DNA from 3 places in the Litoribrevibacter albus genome. Region 2 is predicted to be linked to each of the others. Evidence: predicted binding sites of a transcription regulator. Region 2 holds the regulator's gene; each other region holds the start of a gene.

Region 1 (7,823 bases), on a different contig from region 2:
TTTCTGTGGTTCCGGTTTCATTCACCCCTGACGCAAGATTTAATCCAATGGTTCGATCCAGTTCATCACGTCCTGAAAAACACGCCCAGTTCCAGGCCGTCTCCCGGCGCATGTAGCCACATGACCAATCTACGCTACCCAGTGCATTCATGGCTTTTAAATCAAAGTTTTGCCCTTTGATTGAAATATGCCCATTGGCTTCCAGACCTGCTGTTTTTTGTGTGTATACCCAACCGGTATAACCCGCTTGAGAACAGACTCTCAACGGTTCGTAGTTCTGACCTTGATGCAATGAAAAATCTACTTGCACCTGTTTGGAGTTCAAACGAACCCGGGTTGTTGGTCCAGACTGCTCAATGCTGGCTTTGGTCCCCATAAAAGAAAAATGAGAGTTTGCTTCATCGGGGGAAGAGGATAATCGCGCACCTAACCCGAACGGACTGATGACACTCTTCTCTATCAATAACCCCTGCTCTTTTGTCCAGACATAAAAAAAGCAATTACTGACCAACTTCAAATCCACAATGGCCAACCCAGCCATGAAATCTTCCGTCAAGACACCAATAAAATGAAACTGATTAAATTTCCGTTTTTTACTGGATACACTTAATTGCTTATCCATCGTCGTTGTTAAAGGGAAATCCAGATAATTAACCTCACTCACCGGCTCTTTAATCCAACCATATTGAGGCTTTCCGTTTGCATTAATTAATTTATTCATTCCTTTCCCTACAACCAATTCCACCATAAGCAGATGACCAAAAAATCTGCCTACTACCCTAATCAATACTTGCTGCAATTGCTATGTCTTAACTAACTATCTAGGATGGGTAATATTCCAAATATGGACAATATCCTAAAGGATTGAAATGATCAGAATGCGCAAAATTCCTTACCTAGTTTCTTTACTATCCTGCACCGCCTTAGCGTCAATTTGCCAAGGGGCAGATCTAAACCCAATCAACAGCCGCTTTTCGTCGCCCATTGAGGGGCTCTTTAATATTCCTGGAATGTCTGAAATTCAATTACTTTCATCTGGCCAGCAAAAGGCAGGAGTAAAAGCCGAAGTTGTAAGTAATGCCGTCACGATGAATGACGGCGCCGAAATCGTTCGCTTTGATGGTGAAACATGGCGCCTGACTCCTACTTGGTCCATGGGCTTTGATGACGGCTGGCAAGTATCAGCTGAACTACCCCTGATACGGCACTCCAGTGGTTTTCTAGATAACGCCATTGATAAATGGCATGAAATCTTTAACTTCAGGGAAGGCAGTCGTGATGATTTCCCAAGAAATGAATTGGTTTATGGATACCAAAACGACAACTCAGTCGATTATTTGATCACCAGCAGTGAAAACGGCGTAGGAGATCTCAGACTGCAACTCAGCAAATCCTTTGCAGATGAACTTCCCTTTGTCCTTCACTTCTATTTAAAAGCGCCAACCGGTGACGAAGATAAACTCATGGGAAGTGGCAGCTGGGATCTTGGCACCAGCCTCAGTTACATTAAGCCTCAATTATTTGATATTGAATCATTATCCCTCGCTGCAGAAGTCGGGCAACACTATTTGGGCGAGACAGATCAGGTACGAAACCAAAAGCAGCATCTAACCACCCTACATGCAGGGCTATTTTGGGAAGCCTTCTCTGGCTTTACACTGAAAAGCCAATTAGAGAGCCACAGCAAGCTCGCCGAGAGTAGTGTCGAACCCGCTGAGAGTGAGGCTCTACAGCTAACCCTTGGCGCATCTATAACGGCAATGGAATCACAACAATGGGATATCGCATTTTCCGAAGACGTTAAAACCGACTCAACTGCGGATGTTACCTTCTTTGTCGAGTGGAGTTACCGATACTAATAACGCTCTAAACCTATAAATTTCGATATTCCCCTTCTCTTTGGTCAGCTTTCTTACAGCTGACCTCAAAAATCCCATGACATGGATCAATAACCACATCAAATATACCCATTTGTGATAAAGGGGCATTCATCAAATTGATTCATATCAATAATCCGGTTTCATCTGCTCATAAACTACGCCTAACAAATTAAAACCAACTAAAAAAAGTGCTCTGCGATCTTGGAGAAACCTATGAAAATGAACAAGTTAAGCTCCGCTATATTGGCTGCGACATTAACACTAACTGGTGCAACAGCGACTTATGCACACGAAGCTGGCGATATTATCGTCCGTGCAGGTTTTGCTAACGTTGACCCAAAAGATGCAACAACTAATGATATTGATGAAGTATCGGCACTTGGTGCAAATTCAAACATCGCAGCAGATGGGGACACACAACTAGGTTTAAACTTTGTTTACATGCTTTCAGACAACATTGGCGTAGAACTACTAGCTGCCACACCATTTGAGCATGACATCCAAGTGTCGCTAGCTAATACCGGAACTGCACTAGATGGCACACATAACGTGGGCTCAACTAAACATCTACCGCCAACCCTTTCTTTACAGTACTACTTGTTTGATAAAGACGCATCTTTCAGACCTTACGTAGGCGCAGGTATTAACTACACTTGGTTCTTCGATGAATCAGATGGCACTAATTTCGACGACCTAGATCTGGACGACTCAATTGGACTAGCATTCCAAGCAGGTGTGGACGTAATGTTGACAGACAATCTGCTTTTTAACGCCTCTGTATATCACATCGATATTGATACAGAAGCTACTGTTAAGCTTGATCAATCATTACCTTTAGGTGGTGAAGAACTACACGCTGATGTAGATATCGATCCTATGGTTTACATGGTAAGCCTTGGCTACAAGCTGTAAGCCAATTGATTAAAGAACCATACCCAAAAATCAAAAAAAACCGGTTCATTTGAACCGGTTTTTTTATGCGTTATTCAGAAGTATTGGCAGGTGCTTTGGGCAACACTTTATGCAATAACAAAAAGCCCACTACCGACGACAATAAGGAGCCAAACAAGATTCCTAACCGATCATCCATACTCTCACCAGTCTGTTCAAAGGCCAAAGATCCAATAAATAAACTCATGGTAAAACCAATACCACATAAAATTGCAACGCCATAGAGCTGAGCCCAGTTGATACTGCTTGGTAATTTTGCCAACCCTAACTTAATCACTAACCAGGCAAAGCCAAATACACCTAGCTGTTTACCTAAGAACAGGCCCATTGCGATACCTATAGGCAGCGGATCAAGGAAACGCTCGAGAGACATGCCTCGTAAATCAACGCCGGCATTAGCAAAGGCAAAGATAGGAACGATCACAAAAGCGACAGAAGAATGAAGATCATGTTCAAGCTGACGCGCAGGTGATTCTCCATGTTCATTTTTCAGTTTAAGAGGAATGAAAAACGCCAAAACAACACCGGCCAAAGTAGCATGTACACCCGACTTCAATACAGATACCCAGAGCACCAAACCAACAAGTAAATAAGGTGCAATCTTAACCACTCCACGCTTATTCAATACCGCAAGAAACGCTATGGAAAGCCCTGCGACAACCAAAGATTCAATAGACAAATCACTGGTGTAGAAGATTGCAATGATGATGATAGCGCCAATGTCATCAATAATCGCTAATGAGACCAAAAAGACCTTAAGAGCAACCGGAACACGACTCCCCAACATTGCCAAAATACCTAAGGCAAAAGCGATATCTGTAGCTGCTGGGATCGCCCAACCCGTGATGGCCTGTTCATCACCCCAGTTAAAGAACACATAAATCAGCGCAGGCACCAACATACCGCCAACCGCACCAGCAGCAGGCAGAATAATTTGTTTAGGATCCGACAACTCACCTTCAACAAGCTCGCGCTTTAGCTCCAAACCGATAAGGAAAAAGAACACCGCCATTAAGCCGTCATTAATCCATAACAACAAAGGCTTATTAATTGCCAAAGCCCCAATATGCACGCCCATTTGAGTGGAGAGAAAGAGCTCGTAGTACTGATCTAATGGCGTATTAGCAAAAACTAACGCCACGGCAGTTGCAAGGATAAGTAATATTCCTGAAGCAGACTCCAACTTGAGAAAATCCTTTATCATGCTTTGTATCATTGAGTTTATACCCTTTTGATAAGACAGAAAGAGAGTTTTATATATCGTCTGACGATATATATGAAAATTGATAGCCAGAATTACTATAGATTACTGTACATAGACATCGACCGGACTAGACCAAGTCGACTAATTGACCGCTCACCTGACGCAGTCTCTGACTCATAAGGCTTGATATTTTCCATAAAATTTTAAACGCAAGATGTGACTGGCGCTCACTCATTGCCATAAATTTTTCCTTTGTAAGAAGAAGACAAGTGCAACTGGAGTCCGCAACTACCTCAGCCGATCGAGGTTGCCCGTCGATCAAACTCATCTCACCAAATGTCTGAGGACTTTTAACCTTAGCAATCGACTTCTTCTGATTATTCAAGGTCGATTTAAGAATCTCTACCCTGCCTTCGACCAGAATAGCCATGGTTTGGTTCGATTCCCCCTCAGCAAACAATACAGTATGAGGCTTCACTTTATAGGCCTGAATGAACTTCCCCAAGGTTACAAGTTCACTCCATGAAAGATCATTTCCCCAAGATGTTTTATCCAACATTTGAGCAAGTTCATCCGGATTCAACTGAAGTCGCTCAACATTTTTCTCTTTGGGGAGCATAAAACATCCTCGATAACATCATTAACATAAATTTTCTAGATACAGGTAGGTTAAATAAAACCGAACATACCCGCTCTATGATATTATAAGAAATCTTCAAAATCTCGATATTCCATAATATCAGTTGCAGTCTTTAATCGGTTATCCCTAAGGTTCAGATCCTAGACTTGATCGCTTATCTGAGAGCTTCAATAGAACTATGTCATCCACCACACTTAAATGCCCTATTTGTGCACACTCCTTACAGAATGATCAAAAGAACTTATCATGCGTAAATCGACACAGTTTCGATCAAGCGAAACAAGGATATTTCAACCTACTAATGTCGAACAAAAAACGCTCTAAAAGCCCAGGCGACAATATCGAAATGGTTCTCGCCCGACAAACCTTCCTGAATACAGGGATTTACCAACCCATTTCAGAAGCACTGAATGAAACCTGTAGCCAATGGATTACTGAGCACGCCTCAACATTAGAAGATCCCATCAGAATTCTCGACTTAGGTTGTGGTGAAGGTTATTACACCGAGCGACTCTACAACGCGTTACATCCCCAATCCATCGAATTGATTGGCCTGGATATATCGAAAGACGCAGTTCGATACGCAGCCAAACGAAACAAACAAGTCACATGGCTGGTTGCTTCAGGGGCAGAAATTCCCGTAATGCCACGCTCACAGGATCTTATAGTATGTCTGTTTACACGTCTGATGCCGGAAGGAATTGCGCCAGCATTGTCTCGCCAAGGTACATTAATTACCGTAACCACGGGTAAACAACACCTCATAGAGATGCGTGAAATCCTGTATCCTTCCATCAAAGATCAAGTGTTGGATCCACAAGTGCCTTTGGCAAGTCACTTCAAACTCGATCAACAACAAGCCTTCCAGGCAAAACATACATTAACGTCAAGCCAACAAATCCAAGACCTATTGGCAATGACGCCTCATCAATGGCGTGCACCTGCCGTTGGCCGAGAAAAACTGCTATCCCTCGATTCGCTGACAATCACCATTGATGTCAACATCTCATGCTTTAGTTTGAAAGAAGACCAGATCAGCCCGGAGTCACTATGATAAAAGCGCAACCACTGTCAAACATCCCGAAGTCCTCTGAACCCTGCCCTTGTGGTAGCAATAAGGCCTACAGTCTGTGTTGTGCGCCGTACATTAACGGAACGAAGCCGGCAACCACAGCCAAAGCATTGATGAAAAGCCGCTATACCGCTTATTTCATCAAAGATGAACACTATTTATTCAATACCTGGCACCCTAGCAGTCGCCCCGCACGATTAGACCTTGCCAAAGATCAAACCCAGTGGCAACAGCTGAAAATTTTAAATACAAAACGAGGAAAAGTGACGGATAAAAAAGGCTGGGTAAGCTTTGCGGCATTCTATCTTGATGAGCAAGGAAATCCCGGGGTGTTAAAAGAAGAGTCCATGTTCGTGCGTGAAGCGGGCTGCTGGCTGTATCACTCCGGCACTTTTATCGACTAGAACCTAATTCGGCCTATTGCCAAATTTGAGACACAAAAAAGGAGCCAATTCAGGCTCCTTTTTTATTCGACCAGATCGATTAACGTACACCCGCTCGACGTAGGGCTGATGGCGTGTAATCTTTCTTAGAACTACGGTAATCAAAGTTATACCCTTCGGTTTCGTTCACCATACCGAATGTGTAGTAACGACCGTTGTTCAAGTCATACAAAGCTTCCATTGCATACCAAGGAATCTTTACATCATAGAACTGTGCACTGTGTGCTTCGGCAATACGCCATAGTTGTCCACGTGCATCGTAGTGATCAATATAAACCACTGAGTAAGAATCTTCGTCAAAGTAGAAAGTACGCTTCGCATAAATATTACGAACACCGTCTTTCAACGTCGCCTCAACAACCCAAACACGATGCAATTCATAACGTGCAAAGTCTTGGTTAATATGGCCTGCCTTAATGATGTCATTCAGAGCAACAGATTTATCCATCAACTTATACGAGTTGTATGGGATATAAATTTCTTTCTTACCCTTTAAATCCCAAGTGTACTGATCCGGAGAACCATTGAACATGTCATAGTTATCGGCAGTACGCTGACCATCTGACGCAGTACCTGGACCATCATAAGCAACTTGAGGTGCACGACGAACACGACGCTGACCCGCGTTATAAACCCAAGCACGACGAGGTTCTTTTACTTGGTTAATGGTTTCCTGTACCAACAATACATTACCGCCCAAACGTGCTGGCGACTTAATGATTTGTTTGAAATAGAAAAGGCTGTTTTCAGAAGGATCACCAATGAACTTCAATTCATCAGTCAGTACGATCGGATTAAAAGAGCCGTTCGCATTGGGAACAACCTGAGCCACCGTACGTTGAATATCACGAGAACGGAAACGAGTTACGTGGTTCCAAACCAACTCAACGCCAGTCTTAGGAATCGCGAAAGGAACTGTTTCATCGTACTTATCGATTCCGTTACCGCTATCAACTAACTCAGCCGTTGTTGCATTCGCTTTCGCTTTTTCATAAACGAAATCTGGGTATGCTGCAGTACGACGTGTCTGATACACAGGCATTTTGAATGTTTCAGGATAACGCTGGAACATTGCTTTCTGACCTTCAGTTAATTGGTCAGCGTATTTTTGATAATTCTGAGCAGTGATCACTCGAACAGGTTCATCACTTGCAAAAGGATTAATGTATCCTTCAGCACTTTTATAACCACCAGGTCCCTCGGTCAATCCACCTGTCCATGCTGGAATTGTTCCTGTTGCGTTACCCGCTTTTTCAGCACCAATTGGAGTCAACTCTTGACCAAGCTTTGACGCTTCTTGCGGACTAACTGCAGCTACTGCAACACTCGTAGACACAGATAACACTGCGGCAAGTATTGTTTTATAAGAAAATGACATCGTTTACCTTCCAGACCTTTTGAATGAAAATTGAATTGCATTCCAATCGCAATCAAGCAATTCCATCTAATATATGCCAGCGGGCGCCATTATACATAAATAGGCGACAGCCACTCAAAACGTGATGTAACGTTTTGTAACATAACAATCAAAAGTACTCACTTAGATACAAAAAAGCTCACGCCGAGGCATGAGCTTTTAATAATAGTGCAATATAACCAAGTGTTTGAATCAGAATTGAAAATCCATAACTTG
Region 2 (7,823 bases):
CTTTAGGTTTTATTTCTTAGGAACTATTTCTGTTCTGAATGACGGAACAGAGTGTCGTAAATACGTCATAGATAGATGTGGGAACAATGAATTTATTGCAATTGGATCAAGTCTGTTTGGCTTATGGTGATAAGCCCCTTCTCGAAAGTGCATCTCAAACCATTAACAAAGGTGACCGAATTGCCATTATTGGTCGAAATGGGCAGGGCAAATCCTCTTTGCTCAAATTGGTGTCTGGCGAGCAGCTTCCTGATAGTGGAGATATTATCCGTCATGACGGTTTGAAGATTGGGGTCTTACAGCAAGATTTGCCGGATGCTGATGATGAAACCGTCTATCAGGTGGTTGCTGGTGGCTTGGCAGAAGTGGGCCAATTTATTGCCGAATATCATGCCTTAACGACAGATCCTAATGCTGATTTAGAAAAGTTAGCCAAAATTCAGAGCGAGATTGAAGCCAGAGATGGTTGGTCTCTGGAACAAAAGGTTGATCAGATACTTAAGCGGCTAAAGCTGCCTGAAGACAAAAAAATGTCAGAGCTTTCGGGTGGGTGGCGCCGACGAGTCGTTCTTGGTAGAGCACTCGTTTCTGAGCCTGATTTGTTGTTGCTGGATGAACCGACCAACCATTTGGATATCCTGGCCATTGAGTGGCTAGAACAGCAATTGACCCAATTTGAAGGCAGTATTCTTTTGATCACCCACGATCGGAGTTTCCTGAAGTCGGTAGCGAATCGGATTTGGGAATTGGATCGAGGCAATTTAACCAGTTGGGATTGTTCGTACGAGCAGTTCCTGGTTCGTAAAGAAGAATGGTTAGCTGCTGAAGAAAAGCACTGGCAAGAATTCGATAAGAAGCTGGCACAAGAAGAGGTATGGATTCGTCAGGGCATTAAAGCCCGGCGTACCCGTAATGAAGGGCGAGTCAGAGCTTTAAAGGCAATGCGGCAAGAGCGCACAGAGCGCAGAACCCGGGTTGGTAAAGCGTCTTTTGCAATTAGCTCGGGGGATCGTTCAGGTAAGTTGGTTGCTGAGTTGAAATCGGTTTCTCATGCATACGGTGATCAGAAGATTCTTGATGATTTTAATTTCTTACTTATGCGTGGTGACCGAGTCGGTTTGATTGGGCCGAATGGTGTTGGTAAGAGTACTCTTCTAAAAATTATTTTAGGGCAACTGACTCCTGATTCGGGTGATGTGCGTTTGGGCACGAAAATGGAAGTGGCCTATTTTGAACAGCTTAGAAGTCAGCTCGATCTAGAAAAAAGCGTCATTGATAACGTGTCGGAAGGGCGGGATAGCATTTCCATTGGTGGGCAAAATAAACACATCATTGGTTATTTAAATGATTTTCTATTTACGCCTGAGCGTTCTCGTACCCCGGTGAAAGCCTTATCCGGTGGAGAAAAGAACCGGGTGTTGCTGGCACGCCTCTTTAGTCAGCCTGCAAATGTTTTGGTTCTTGATGAGCCGACCAACGATTTGGACATGGAAACATTGGAGCTGTTGGAAGAGTTACTGATGGACTTTGACGGTACCATTATTCTAGTGAGCCATGACCGTTCTTTCTTGGATAATGTGGTCAGTAACTCCCTGATCTTCCACGGAAACGGTGTGGTTGAAGAAATCATTGGTGGATTTAACGATTGGCAATCTTCCGGAGGGAAATTTAAATTCTTGGATCAAGGCAGCCAAGAGGCTAAACGTCCAGAAGAAAAGACGGATTCAGTGAGTTCCTCAACCGTTCAGAGCACAAAAACTGAGAATTCAGATACTGATAAACCTAAGCCCAAAAAGCTCAGTTATAAATTACAGCGAGAGCTGGATATGATGCCGGATCAATTGGCTGAGCAGGAGGCTGTTGTTGAAGCGTTGCAGGAAGAGACTTCCGCAGCTGATTTTTATCAGCAGGATCATGAGCTGGTGACCAACAAACTTCAGGCGCTAGCCGAAGAAGAGGAAAAGTTGGAAGTTCTTATGGAGCGTTGGGTTGAGTTGGAAGCGATGGCTGAAGGCTAACGTTTTAAGATCGTCCGGTTCGTGTGCTGGAAACGACCCCTTATGGCTTTAAAAATTCGCCATAAGGGGCGTTTTCTATAGATCTATATTCTTACCGCCAATACATCATATTCAGCATGATGAATTACATCAGAAGCGTGAGAGCCTAATAGTAAGGCCAAGCCATGTCGGCCATGACTGCCAACAATGACGAGATCGGCGTCAATCTCTTTGGCTTTACGGTGGACTTCAGCATTCACTGAGCCTACAACAACATCAGTTTCCACTACCTCTATGCCTGTTTTGTTGATGAGTTGACGCATATTCTCTTTGGCATGCTCAATAAGTTGATCTTGTATTTCTACAACATCAAAAGGAATGTCTCCGCCAAAAGCAAAAGCAAAAGGTTCAATGGTGTGAAGGACATGAATTTTCGAGCCAAACGCATTAACAAAGGTTTTAGCTGGTTCAATTACCTTTTCTGATTCTTCCGACAGATCGACTGCCAATAGAATGGTTGAATAGTTGGTCATCCTTTAATCCTCTGTTGTCTTGCTCATCAGGTTTCCGTATTTGTCTGTGGCCTTTAAGGTTTCTGAAAGGCACATGACGCTTTTTACTTCAAACAATTTACCGGGTTACGAGATCCTCAAGTAAATTATTTTCGTAGACCATTTCCTTTTACTATGATCTTATTATTGAAGTAAGTGCTTGATCTTTCAACTTTATGATAAGTGTGTGACAAAAGTTGGAATTGGTTTAAATCAATGTTTTTCTTAAATTTAGAGCGTAATTAGGGTGATGTAATGCAGCTTTGGGTGATTGTCGCTGGTTTGGCATTTTTGATGGTGCTTGGATCTATTTTGTGGATTATGCCCTCTAAGCGTGATCGACGAATTGCAGGTCTTCGCCAAGCGGCCATCATCAAAGGTGTTCGCGTTAAATTAATTAAATACCCGTTAATCAATTTATCCGGGCGAGTGGAAGAAGGCGCTGTCGATGCGGCAGGTTATTCATTTGATGGAGTTGAAAGCAATAGGCTTCATTCGGGATGGATGCTTATTCGAAGTCATCATAATGTTGAAGAGACTTCATCCTCTTCCTCGTTTGCAGGATGGGATTGGTATATTAACCAAGGTGAATTACCTCTAGCTATAATACAGCATATTGAGTCATTGCTAGGTGCTTATAAAGAGCAACTTCATGCAGTGTCGATATTGTCCGGAGGGATAACCATAGGTTGGAATGAAGATGGAACGGCTGACGATGTCATCAAATTTGAAGATTGGGCTAATACCCTCAGAGGGCTACTTGGTGACTATTTTGCATCTTTAGATGAACATGAAGGAGAGTGAAGTCCCGTTTTCGGTAATAACAAGGATATTTCAACTAAAATGAAATATGGATCATTGGCAAGGAGTGCATTATGCCATCAGAAGTAATTGATTATTCAGTATTATCACCCGTCGGAAGTTTGGATATTCTATCCATCAATGAAATCAATCAGTTAAGCGGCCTTAATAAAGGCAAACTCTATGAAATGTTCAGACGTTGTTCTCTGGCTGTTATGAACAGTGGCATTGATAACGACGACATTGAACAGTTAGAAAATCAGTATTTGGATTTTGAAATTAGTATTGTTCCTCAAGCGCGTGGTGCTTGTATCGCTGTTCAAAATGCACCAGCGAGGGCATTTGTCGATGGAAAAATGATTCAGGGGGTCAAAGAAAATCTTTTTTCCGTTCTCAGAGATATTATTCATTTAAGCAGTCAGTTGGATCTGGACTTATTGCATGAGGAAGGCAATGGTCCTCTAATCACGGAAGCGGTTTTTCATACCTTGCGTCAGGCGAATGCTCTCCAGGCACGTGTTGATCCTAATATTATTGTTTGTTGGGGTGGACACTCCATTAGTGAGCATGAATACGACTACACCAAGGAAGTTGGCTATCAATTAGGGCTCAGAGGCTTTGATATCTGCACTGGCTGTGGTCCTGGGGCGATGAAGGGGCCGATGAAAGGTGCCAATGTTGCTCATGTGAAGCAGCGTATCAGAAACCCTAGATACATAGGTCTAACTGAACCAGGCATTATTGCAGCGGAATCCCCAAATCCGATTGTAAATGAGCTAATTATTTTGCCGGACATCGAAAAACGTCTGGAAGCCTTTGTACGATTGGGGCATGGCATAGTCGTGTTCCCAGGAGGGGCAGGAACTGCGGAAGAGATTCTCTACTTATTAGGTGTACTCATGGGGAATAAGCATGGTGCTGAAATTCCTGTGTATTTTACGGCCCCTAAAGAGTCCGAAGCGTATTTCCGACAGATCGACGAGTTTATTGGAGATACTTTGGGGCCTGAAGCTCAAAAACTTTATGAGATCATCATTGATGACCCTGAGAAGGTGGCTGTTGAGTTGAAGGCCAGAATGACTGAGGTGAAAGAACATCGTAAGGCGCGAAAAGATGCCTACTACTTTAACTGGATGTTGGATATTGCTGCTGTCTTTCAAGAGCCGTTTATTCCAACCCATGCATCGATGTCTGAATTAAACCTGAATACGGGGCAGGAGCCTCACATGCTGGCCTCTCAGTTACGACGAGCTATGTCCGGTATTGTAGCGGGGAATGTCAAAGAGCAGGGAATTGCAGAGATTCACAAGCATGGCCCGTTCAAGTTGCACGGTGAAACTAACTTGATGAAGAAACTGGATACACTGCTAACTTCTTTTGTTCAGCAGAAGCGAATGAAATTACCGGGCAGTAAATACGTACCTTGTTATCAGGTGGTTACTGACTGAAATGATATTTCATAGGTAATAAAAAAGCCCGGTTTCTATGCCGGGCTTTTTTATGAACCAGTTATTGTATAACCGGTTTCAGTGAGAGCGGACTATTAACCCGCTACTCGTTTACCGCAAGCACTGGCTGTTCCATCTTGAAGGTCGGCAAGTTCATAAAGACCATCAACGTCCAGCAGTTCAATGTCTCGGCTGCTGTCCAGGAAGCGTAGCAATTCTTTTTGTTGGAACTTACTGAAAATACGGCTAACCGTTTCTACCGCTAAGCCTAGGAAGTTACCTAAGTCGTTTCTCGACATAGTTAGACGGAAGCGGGTTGCAGAGTATCCACGGCGGTGGAATCGTTCTGAGACTGAAACTAGGAAAGTAGCAAGACGCTGCTCAGATGTTTTCTTACTTAAAAGAAGCATCATTTGTTGGTCTTCAGAGATTTCCTGGCTCATGCTTTGAAGTACCTGATCACGTAGTTCAGGCAGATCATCCGCTAACGCATCCAGGCTGTCGTATGGAATGTCACATACGGTTGTCGTTTCCAGTGCGACGGTGGTAATAGGGTATTTTTTATTAAATAACCCATTAAGACCAATCATCTCACCCGCAAAGTGGAAGCCAACAATTTGTTCTTCTCCAGAAGGACTGGTAATAAAGCTCTTCACACTGCCTGATCGAATAGCAAGCACAGAATGGAAATCATCCCCCTGGCGCCATAATGTTTGACCTTTTTGATAAGGTCGACCACGTTTAATGATTGCATCAAAACGGTCAATATCTTGCTCGTGAAGTGATAAGGGTAAGCAGAGTGAGCTCAATGAGCAGTCCTGGCAGCTAACTGCGGTACCGCACCCTTTAACGCTAGTGATTGTTTTCTGAGACATAAGCTTCAGCTTCCGTAAGTTTTGGTAATTTATAACACAGCTTTACCATTCTTAAAAGCACGTTTGTGGTGCATTTTCTAGCTATGCGCTCTAGTGACTAAAAAAAGAAATGCATCGACTATCTTATGCAAAATTCACTTTACTAACTGATAGTATAGATGTTTAAAAAAGCGCACTCTAATGGTTAATGCTGCATCTGCGAGTGATCCATTTTTGAATGGTCAATCTCAGGTGTTTGATCATTGATACCTTGTATCGATGGTTCTTCTGTCTTCTCTCTATGAATCATATGATCGTCCCCATTCTGCTCATGGCTAATCGGAGTCTTGATCATGTCATCGTGATTCATTTGTGAATGATCCATGGTTGAATGATCGATTGCAGAATGATTCATGCTCGAATGATCAGGGCCAGACGAATTATGCTGCATTGTACTATGATCATGATCACTATGCTCTGAATGATTTGTATGATCTGTGTGAGTCGTGTGGTTTGCATGATTTCCGTGGCCGAGCAGATGTTGGCCATTTCCCCAGATAATCCATAGCCCCATCAATATCATCATTATGGCAGCTAAGTTTCGGATGTTTTTGTTACGGATAATGTTGCTGAGCTGGGATGCTAGTAAACCTGTTGCTAGCATTGTAGGTAAGGTGCCGAGACCAAAGGCAAACATAACTAGTGCGGAGCTGGTTGGAGAAGCATTGGCTGAAGCAAGCACTAGGGTGCTATAAACCAGTCCACAAGGAAGCCATCCCCAAAGTAAACCAAGGGATAAGGATTTATAAACGGTATCTGCTGGTAGGAAAGGCTTAGTGAGCGGTTGAATACGTTTCCATATCCATTGTCCTGGCTTTTCTATTTTTGTAATTGCGCGAGACCAGTCAGCAATGTATAGCCCCATCAGCACAATGAAAACGCCGGCAATCAGTCGAAGTATCATACCGACGGTCGGGCTAAGATTAGCAAGAAGAGAGCTGGCTAAACCAATTAGAAAACCTGCTCCGGTGTAGCTGGTGATTCGCCCTAGATTGAACGCCAGATTTTTGCTGAAGCGCTGGGAAATATTGCCTTGGCTATTTAGACCAAACGTGGCCGTAATGCCTCCACACATTCCTATACAGTGTGCGCCACCAAGTAAACCAATAAGCAGGGCAGCGGTAAATGAGAGGGTATCAACGGTCATGTGTGGGCCTGTTATATCTTGATTGGCAGAAGGTTATTCTGGTTTGTTGGATGGCGTGTCGGAATTCGTGTCCGAATTGTTTTTCTTAATGGGTTTGGCATCATCTGGCAGCAAATCTTCATCGTCATCGAAGAGAATTTTATGCGCAGGCGTTTCCATATCATCAAACTGGCCACTTTTGATGTTCCATACCAGCGTAATAACGGCAATGGTCAAAAAGATAATTGAGATAGGAATTAAGAAAAGGATACTGTCCACACACGTTACCTCAAGTTCAGATGTTTCTTAGTCTGAGTGCATTCAGCACAACGACCAGTGAGCTTGCTGACATACCGATTGCAGCAGCCCAAGGAGGAATAAATCCTGTGGCGGCCAGCGGTAAGGCGATCAGATTATATATCAAAGCCCAACCGAGATTCTGTTTGATTATTTTTCGACACTGTTCGGCAATGGTGAACGCATTATTAATGGCGTTGAGTTGACCATTCATCAATATCATATCGGACTTGGTTTTTGCCAGGTCGGTTGCTTCATTCATCGCGATGGAAATGCCGGCCGAGGCCAAAACAGGAATGTCATTAATGCCATCGCCTATCATTAAGGTACGACATTCCTGAGTATGCAGTTTTGATAGTTGATCAAGTTTTCCTTGAGGCGTGAGGCCCGAATGTACGTGTTCGATATCCAGTGTTCTGGCCATGTCTTCGGCATTTTGGGAGCGATCACCTGTCAGCATGTGGAGATTGATCTTCCGCTGGCGGAGCGCCTGAATGGCCTCTTTTGCATCTGCTCTTAAAGTGTCCTCAACTTTAAAAAAGGCAAGAACCTGTTGTCCATCAGCTAATACAACCCAGTTATGGCTATCTGGAAGCACAACTTCATTGATGGATGTCTTCTCTTGAATAAATTGACTGTGGCCAATGTACAGGGTCTTACCGTCGACGGTGCCACTCAGGCCACCACCG
Region 3 (7,823 bases), on a different contig from region 2:
GGCATGGTGATGCGCTTATGAACATCAAACAATCCATCCAAAGACTCCCGCAAAAACTACCAAAAGGTCGTCATTGGGTAATCTCAGCACCCTATTTATGGCTCTTGGTATTTTTCATTCTTCCCTTCTTTTTCGTCGGAAAGATTTCGGTTTCCGAGGCGGAATTAGCCATTCCTCCTTACACGCCGATGTTTGCCTGGGAAGAAAACCAACTGAACATTACCCTGAACTTTGGGAACTACTTGTGGCTACTTGAAGACCCCATTTATATTCAGGCGTATTTGAACTCAATCAGTATGGCCTTCTGGTCGACTGTCTTGTGTTTGTTGATTGGCTTCCCAATGGCCTATGCCATTGCCAAAGCACCGAAAGAGCAACAAGCCATTTGGTTGCTGTTGGTTCTGCTGCCAAGCTGGACGTCCTTTCTTATCCGCGTTTACGCCTGGATGGGATTACTCAAAAACAACGGGCTGATCAACAACGGCCTGATGTGGTTGGGCATTATCGATGACCCTATCCAGATGATTAACACCAACTTTGCTGTGTATATCGGCATTGTCTATTCCTACTTACCCTTCATGGTTTTGCCACTGTATGCGAATCTGGTGAAACACGACGACTCACTTTTGGAAGCAGCCAGTGATTTGGGCGCAAACAAACTGACCTGTTTCTTCAGAATCACTTTGCCTCTTTCATTCAACGGCATTGTGGCGGGTTCGATGTTGGTGTTCATTCCTGCGGTGGGCGAATACGTGATTCCTGAATTATTAGGTGGCACAGAAACCATCATGATCGGGAAAGTGCTCTGGCAGGAATTCTTTAATAACCGGGATTGGCCGGTAGCTTCGGCTTTGGCGGTGATCATGATTGTCATCCTGATCGTGCCGATTACCTTATTCCACCGGTATCAGAATAAGGAGGTGAGCCAATGACAGCCTCAACTGAAAAGCGCGGTTCGTTTAGCTTTGCCACGTTTAGTTTTAGCAAATTTATGTTCTGGGCCGGGATCGCCTTCCTGTATTTACCGATGCTGGTGTTGGTGGTGTATTCCTTCAACGAAAGTCGGCTGGTAACCGTTTGGGCCGGGTTCTCCACCAAGTGGTACTTTGAACTGTTTGAAGATCAGCAAATCATGAATGCCGTATGGCGTTCAGTGGAGATTGCGTTCTGCTCAGCAACGGCCGCTGTGATTTTGGCTATTTTTGCCTCAATCGTGATGGTGCGTATCAAAAAGTTCAGAACCCGTACCCTCTTCACGGGGTCAATCACCGCTCCGCTGGTGATGCCGGATGTGATCATTGGTTTATCCATGCTGTTGTTATTCGTTGCAATGGGCCAGTACATTGGCTGGCCCGCTGAACGCGGTATGCTGACGGTTTGGATTGCTCATACCACCTTCTGTCTGGCCTATTCAACGGTTGTGATCAGTTCCCGTTTGATGGAAATGGATCGCAGTATTGAAGAAGCCGCGTTGGACTTAGGCGCCAATCAACTGGAAGCCTTCGTTAAAATCACCTTGCCGATCATCTTCCCTGCGATCTTATCGGCCTGGCTGCTCTCTTTTACCCTATCACTGGACGATGTGGTGATTGCCAGCTTCGTGACCGGCCCTGGGGCAACCACCTTACCGATTGAAGTCTTCAGTTCGGTACGACTGGGTGTCACGCCTAAGATTAATGCCTTGGCGACCTTGATCATTCTTGCCGTGATCATAGTGTCTCTAGCCACGTGGTTCGCCACCAAGCGCATTAATGATCGGATGAAACAGTCAATGGCCAACTAGTAACCCATGATCCACTAGCAACCAAAGGCCAACTAGCAATCAGTGGCCCACTGAAGCAAGGGAGTGAAAACAAGCGTACTGGTGACGTTTTCACTCCCCCTTCCTGCTTAGGATTTAGCCTTTTGACTCCAACAGTTCAAATGCAGTAGGTGACATATGAGTTCCGATTTTGATCAATACAGTAATGGTGATCTCGCGTTCACGCGTGAGTCCCCCTATGGCACCGTGATTGAAGCCATGTATTCCGGCGCCACCAGTTTCATGCGCCGTAAGTACACCCGAGATCTCACCGACGTTGATGTCGCCGTTGTTGGTATCCCCTATGATTTGGCTACCTCCAACCGCCCTGGCGCGAGATTTGGGCCGAGAGCGGTAAGAGCAGCATCTACACAGCTTTCTTGGGCCAGACCTTGGCCTTGGACGTTCGACCCATTTAACCGCTTACACGTCATTGACTATGGGGATTGCGTGTTTGATCCCGGTCGCCCGGAAGATGTGGCAGTGGACATCGAACGCTTCATCAGTCGTCTGGTGGATAACAATGTGATTCCCTTGAGTCTCGGCGGAGACCACTTTGTCGCCTACCCGATTCTTAAAGCCTTGCATAAGAAGCACGGCCCGATTTCCCTGATTCATTTCGATGCTCACACCGACACCTGGGCCGATGAAAAAGGACGCATCGACCACGGCACCATGTTCTATCATGCCGCCAAAGAAGGCATCGTCAGCCCGTCTCATTCCGTGCAAATGGGCATTCGTACCCAGAACATGCAAACCCACGGCTACAACGTGTTTGATGCCTTGTGGCTGCATAAGAATGGTGAAGAGGAAGCCATTGCTCGCATTAAAGACATCGTCGGAGATAACCCGTGTTACATCACCTTCGATATTGATTTCTTAGATCCGAGCTTTGCCCCTGGCACCGGCACCCCCGTCTGCGGCGGATTTAATACCGCCACCGCCATCAAGATTCTGTATGGATTAACCGGCCTGAATCTCATCGGAGCGGATGTTGTGGAAGTCGCGCCACCTTATGATCACGCAGAAGTCACAGCGCTGGCGGCAGCAACCATCGCCACCAACCTGCTGTGCTTATTAGCGGAAAGCAAAGAAGACCGAGCCTAGTGGTTGCGTCTAAGCATTAAGGATCGAGGGTAAGGAAGGATCGAGGGTAAGGATTGTTTATAAGAATTGAGAGCCCCTCAATCCTTACCCTGCGTATGCACTCAATGCCACGGCGTTACTACCACTCCGCTCGAACGGATCAACCATACCGCCCTCTCTAAAGGTTAACCCTTCACCAGAGACTTTCTGAGCTTGCTTAGACGAGCTCAGCAACCATTGCCCAGCCATCTCTTCACTCATGCCGCTATCAATCTTCTGAGCCCACTCTTGGGTGAGTCGGTATAACTCTTTGAACAAGTAAAAATCCTGCGTTTGAATAAGCCCTTGTTGAAGATCTCTATCTTCTTTGAATAGCTGCTCAATCTTTTCTTTATCAGGATGGTCGTTCTTCACATAGACATTGCCTTCGTAATCGATCGCCAAATCTATATCCTGAGAGGTATCAACCCCCGCTTTGGCAAAGGCAAGAGATAACTTTTCTTCATACGCAGCGACATCATCAGCGTTAAAGAGTTTGATCGGTTCGAAGCCCTCTAACGTGGTAGCTGATGCCTCATCTTTTTCTTCCGGGGCAACAACGGTGGAATACACCCGCGTCATATCTTCGTACTTGGCAACCGCACGCGCCTGCGCTGAGCTTTTATCAGTGGCACTGGCTGATAACGTAACCTGATCGTCCGCAACTTGGGTCACAGAATCAACTCGTGCCCGTTGATCAACCGTTCCCTGGTTTTGCAGCGCTTGAGTAATGCCGTTTACTTGCGACGCTTGCTGAGATGTCTGAACTCCATTCTGAATCTGCATGGCAACCTCCATGTGGTCAATGATTTGGTCAATATAGTTATTTGATGCGTAAGTTTTTAAGGATGCATACAATAAGCAAGCAAGGCACCAAAACAGAAAAAACCTAATCGTTTTAGTATGGTAGAGACGATTTGAGTAGGAACAAGAGATAAAAAACCAATGCACAAGGAAGGGACTTGCCGCTAGGAAAGCGGCAAAATTCATAATGAGAAAAGTGACAACTCAGGAACGAATTCTAGATCATAGGTGTGCCAGAACGTCTTAGATCACACATCCTTTTTCAACAGACCACGGTTTGCCCACACAGTGGCCAACGCCGAAGATGCCAACCGGGCTAATCCAGAGCCCGTCGCTCGACTGGTCAGGATAATCGGCACTCGGGCCCCTAGCACGATACCTGCCGACTCCACCTGCGACAGAAAACTCATCTGCTTGTAAAGCATATTACCGGACTCCAAATCCGGCACCAGGATAATGTCAGCATCACCAGCCACCTCCGACACAATGCCTTTCGCCTCAGCTGCGACTTTGGAAATCGCATTATCAAAACCCAGAGGCCCATCAATAATCGCATTGGTAATCTGACCACGCTCTGCCATCTTACACAGTGCGGTCGCATCAATTGTTGATGGAATACGCTCCGTCACGGTCTCTACCGCAGATACCACGGCCACCTTCGGTTTGCCCTGACCAAAAGACAAAAACAAATCCACAGCATTCTGAGTAATGTCCTTTTTGGTCATCAAATTAGGGAAAATATTGATGGCCGCATCGGTTAAGAACAACAGCTTGTGATACGTGGGAACAGCCATCGCGAAGACATGACTCATTCTACGTTCAGTTCTCAGGCCTTTCGTTTTATGAAGCGCCACTTCCATTAACTCATCGGTATGAAGCTTACCCTTCATTAACGACTGAACCAGCCCCTGACGTACTAAATCAACGGCCATTTCAGCGGAGTGATGACTGTGCTCGGTAGCAACCAATTCAATGCCACTCAAATCCAGATTATGAACTTCGGCGGTTGCTCTGATTTTATGCTCTGGTCCAACCAGTACAGGTTCGATGATTCCCTGCTCTGCCGCTTCCAGGGCACCGATTAATGAGTTTTCATCCGTCGGATGCACCACAGCCGTAGGCATCGCTGAATAGTTTTTTTGAAGATCAAGAATATGATCAAACGGATGCTCAAAAGAGTGATTCGTAGTAAGTGGTTTTCTTTCGATATCGTGTTCATTCACACCGGAACTGATTAGCTGAGTATCCATATTTGGCTCCCTAGAGACTGAATACTCGCTAAACTAACGAATCAATATGACACAGATAGAACCGGAAAATGAAACTTCAAAAGAGATTGATCGAGATCATCAAGACAAGGGGAAAAATTAGTAGGAAAAGCCAGAGGGAAAAGACAATAACAAAAGACATTAAAAAAAACAGTACTGAAGGGTGCCAAAGAAAAGCCTCACAACAGGATATTAAAAAGGACGTTAAAAACGCCCTTCATTGAATGCAGCCGGTCTTTGAAAACGCCCGGTTTTTAAATACAAGGCAATTAGAAATTGGCTGGCGTGGTTGCCGACACCAAACGGCACTCTTCATCGAATGGATTGCGGAATCGATGCTGTCGGGTGGATTCAAAATAATAGCCCTGCCCCGGCTCTAAAACATACACTTCGCCGTCGACGGTCAGCTCGATCTTACCACTGATCACATAGCCCGCCTCTTCACCTTCGTGGGTATAAGGCTCTTCCCCCGTGTCTGCTCCCGGCGGGAAACATTCAACCAACATGGTCATGGCTCGATTTGGGAAGCCTTTACCGATTAACTTCCAGTCAATTTGATCAACAGAGGAATCCAGGAATTCATCTGCCGTGTAAACCACAGGAATATCCGTTTTTGATGCTTCTTCGGAATCAAAAAATTCCAATAACGAAATGGGAATACCAGAAAGTACTTTTTTAAGAGAACTCACACTTGGGCTAACACTGTTCTTCTCAATCATCGAAATAGTGGAGTTTGTTACTCCCGCTCGTTTGGCTAACTCACGCTGCGACAATCCAGCTTGTGCACGAATTTCTCTTAAACGGCTACCGACATCCAATGGTGTGATCCTCTCTGACTTATCGTTAATTCACCAAGTACTGCATCAACCCCTGTTGAAACATAGACTTTAAGGGGGCTGAACGAGGCAAAGTATACCAGTTTGCTGATATCGAGTAATCAAAATACAAAACAGTTTGTATAAAATTTTGATCAATATCAGCCGCCTTTCAGTTTTTAAGCCTAGACACATACCCGCCATATGTAAAATATTGAAAACAGTTTGATTAATATTTAGAACATCATTAGAGTAAAGAACAAACAAATCCAAGTTCGAACGAATCAACTCCAACAAACTAGCCAATTACAGCAAACTAGCCAATTACAACAACTAGCTTAAACACAAGAATGGTAGGTCGCGCCATGCTTAACCCGAAAACCCACAACACTGAACACCCGAATTCCTACTATTTGGCATCCGCCATGTATCCCAACCAATATCCAAAGCTTACCGAGCACATCAAAGCAGACATCTGCGTAATTGGCGGGGGCTTTAGTGGCGTCAATACAGCGTTGGAACTCGCCGAGCGAGGCTATCAAGTGGTATTGATTGAAGCCTATAGAATCGGCTGGGGTGCGTCTGGCAGAAACGGTGGTCAACTGATTCGCGGGATTGGTCACGGATTGGATCAGTTCAAAAACAGTATAGGTCAGGAAGGCATTGATGCCATCAATCACATGGGCTTCGAAGCCGTAGAAATCGTCAAAGAACGGGTTAAGAAATACGACATTCAATGCGACTTAAAAATGGGCTATTGCGACCTGGCCAACAAGCCTGCACATCTCCAGGATTTTGAAGAAGACAAAGCCTGGTTGGATGAAATTAATTACCCCTACGAAACACGACTTCTTTCCAAAGATGAAATGCACCAAGTGGTTGGTTCAGACAACTACATCGGTGGTTTGATCGACATGGGCAGCGGCCATGTTCACCCGTTAAACCTGGTAGCCGGTGAAGCAGACGCGGCTCTAAAGCTCGGGGTTCAAATCTTTGAGCAGTCCCCTGTCGTTGATATTGCTAAAGGTCAGCCCAATGTCATCAAAACAGAACATGGGCAGGTTACCGCTGATACCTTGGTCATCTGTGGCAACGCCTACGTGGCTGGCCTCGATAATACCCTAGAAGGACAAGTGCTACCGGCGGGTAGCTATGTGTTAGCGACCGAGCCGCTTTCTGAAGAGATGTGGCGTAAAGTACTTCCGCAAGACATGGCCGTGTGTGATCAACGGGTCGATCTCGATTACTACCGACTCAGCGCCGATAAACGATTGCTGTTTGGTGGATTGTGTACCTACTCAGGTCGAGATCCAAAATCCATCAGAGACAAGCTTGGCCCACACATCACTAAGGTCTTCCCGTATTTGGAAGGCATCAAGATTGATTACGAATGGGGTGGCATGATCGGCATTGGCGCCAATCGACTGCCTCAAGTTGGTCGGTTAGCCCCTAACGTTTACTACGCCCAAGCCTATTCAGGACATGGATTAAATGCGACTCACATGGCTGCACGGTTAATTGCTGAAAGCATTCATCAGCAAAACGACCGTATTGAAGTGTTTGAAAAGGTGAAGCACATGCGCTTCCCTGGTGGGCGACGATTCCGCTCGCCTATGCTGGCAATGGGAATGCTCTATCACCGAATGAAGGATCTGTTCTAGACCCTTCATGAAAGCGCGCTATTCTGTTTCGGTGGGCAGTTATTGCTTTGTAATTACCTTTGTTTCGGTAGGTACTTTTGTTTCAGTAAGTACCGCTGTTTCAGTAAGTACCGCTGTTTCAAGGTAGCCATTGCAATAGATTGGTAGATGCCACTCTGTGTGCGACCTCTTCCGGCAGCGCATCAAGGAAAGGACGGAAGTGATCCATTGTTTCTTTTAGCGGGCTAAACCCCCCCACCACATCAGAACCAATCACAAAACGATTTGGGTACGATTTCACCACCTCTAACCAGTCAGTTTTAGGTACGCCCTCTGCATCATAAAGCGCATCTACAACCGTCCAGGACAA

The links. The regulator FNR, encoded in region 2, switches genes on or off when oxygen is low (the NO sensors DNR and NnrR bind a similar motif). The targets are predictions, from matches to a motif close to TTGATNTANATCAA.
Region 1: a site for FNR is predicted at 1,997-2,010, ahead of QQL66_RS01300 (OmpW/AlkL family protein). Genes of this name have one in related genera too.
Region 3: a site for FNR is predicted at 5,067-5,080, ahead of QQL66_RS00140 (bifunctional enoyl-CoA hydratase/phosphate acetyltransferase). Genes of this name have one in related genera too.

The regions. Positions count from the first base shown of each region.
Region 1 covers NZ_BSNM01000002.1:259,583-267,405, reverse strand. The annotation lists gene QQL66_RS01310 (DUF2804 domain-containing protein) at 1-721, opposite strand, end outside; gene QQL66_RS01305 (DUF3187 family protein) at 870-1,859, shown strand; gene QQL66_RS01300 (OmpW/AlkL family protein) at 2,094-2,792, shown strand; gene nhaA (Na+/H+ antiporter NhaA) at 2,863-4,047, opposite strand; gene QQL66_RS01290 (Crp/Fnr family transcriptional regulator) at 4,163-4,654, opposite strand; gene QQL66_RS01285 (putative RNA methyltransferase) at 4,854-5,729, shown strand; gene QQL66_RS01280 (YchJ family protein) at 5,726-6,151, shown strand; gene QQL66_RS01275 (DUF1329 domain-containing protein) at 6,231-7,568, opposite strand.
Region 2 covers NZ_BSNM01000003.1:220,805-228,627, forward strand. The annotation lists gene QQL66_RS02785 (ATP-binding cassette domain-containing protein) at 87-2,018, shown strand; gene QQL66_RS02790 (universal stress protein) at 2,102-2,530, opposite strand; gene QQL66_RS02795 (hypothetical protein) at 2,804-3,352, shown strand; gene ppnN (nucleotide 5'-monophosphate nucleosidase PpnN) at 3,424-4,797, shown strand; gene fnr (fumarate/nitrate reduction transcriptional regulator Fnr) at 4,893-5,672, opposite strand; gene QQL66_RS02810 (sulfite exporter TauE/SafE family protein) at 5,857-6,858, opposite strand; gene ccoS (cbb3-type cytochrome oxidase assembly protein CcoS) at 6,892-7,116, opposite strand; gene QQL66_RS02820 (heavy metal translocating P-type ATPase) at 7,133-7,823, opposite strand, start outside.
Region 3 covers NZ_BSNM01000001.1:27,830-35,652, forward strand. The annotation lists gene potA (polyamine ABC transporter ATP-binding protein) at 1-21, shown strand, start outside; gene QQL66_RS00120 (ABC transporter permease subunit) at 18-932, shown strand; gene QQL66_RS00125 (ABC transporter permease subunit) at 929-1,783, shown strand; gene speB (agmatinase) at 1,940-2,908, shown strand; gene QQL66_RS00135 (hypothetical protein) at 2,993-3,712, opposite strand; gene QQL66_RS00140 (bifunctional enoyl-CoA hydratase/phosphate acetyltransferase) at 3,979-4,980, opposite strand; gene QQL66_RS00145 (cupin domain-containing protein) at 5,268-5,816, opposite strand; gene QQL66_RS00150 (NAD(P)/FAD-dependent oxidoreductase) at 6,179-7,474, shown strand; gene QQL66_RS00155 (amidohydrolase family protein) at 7,593-7,823, opposite strand, start outside.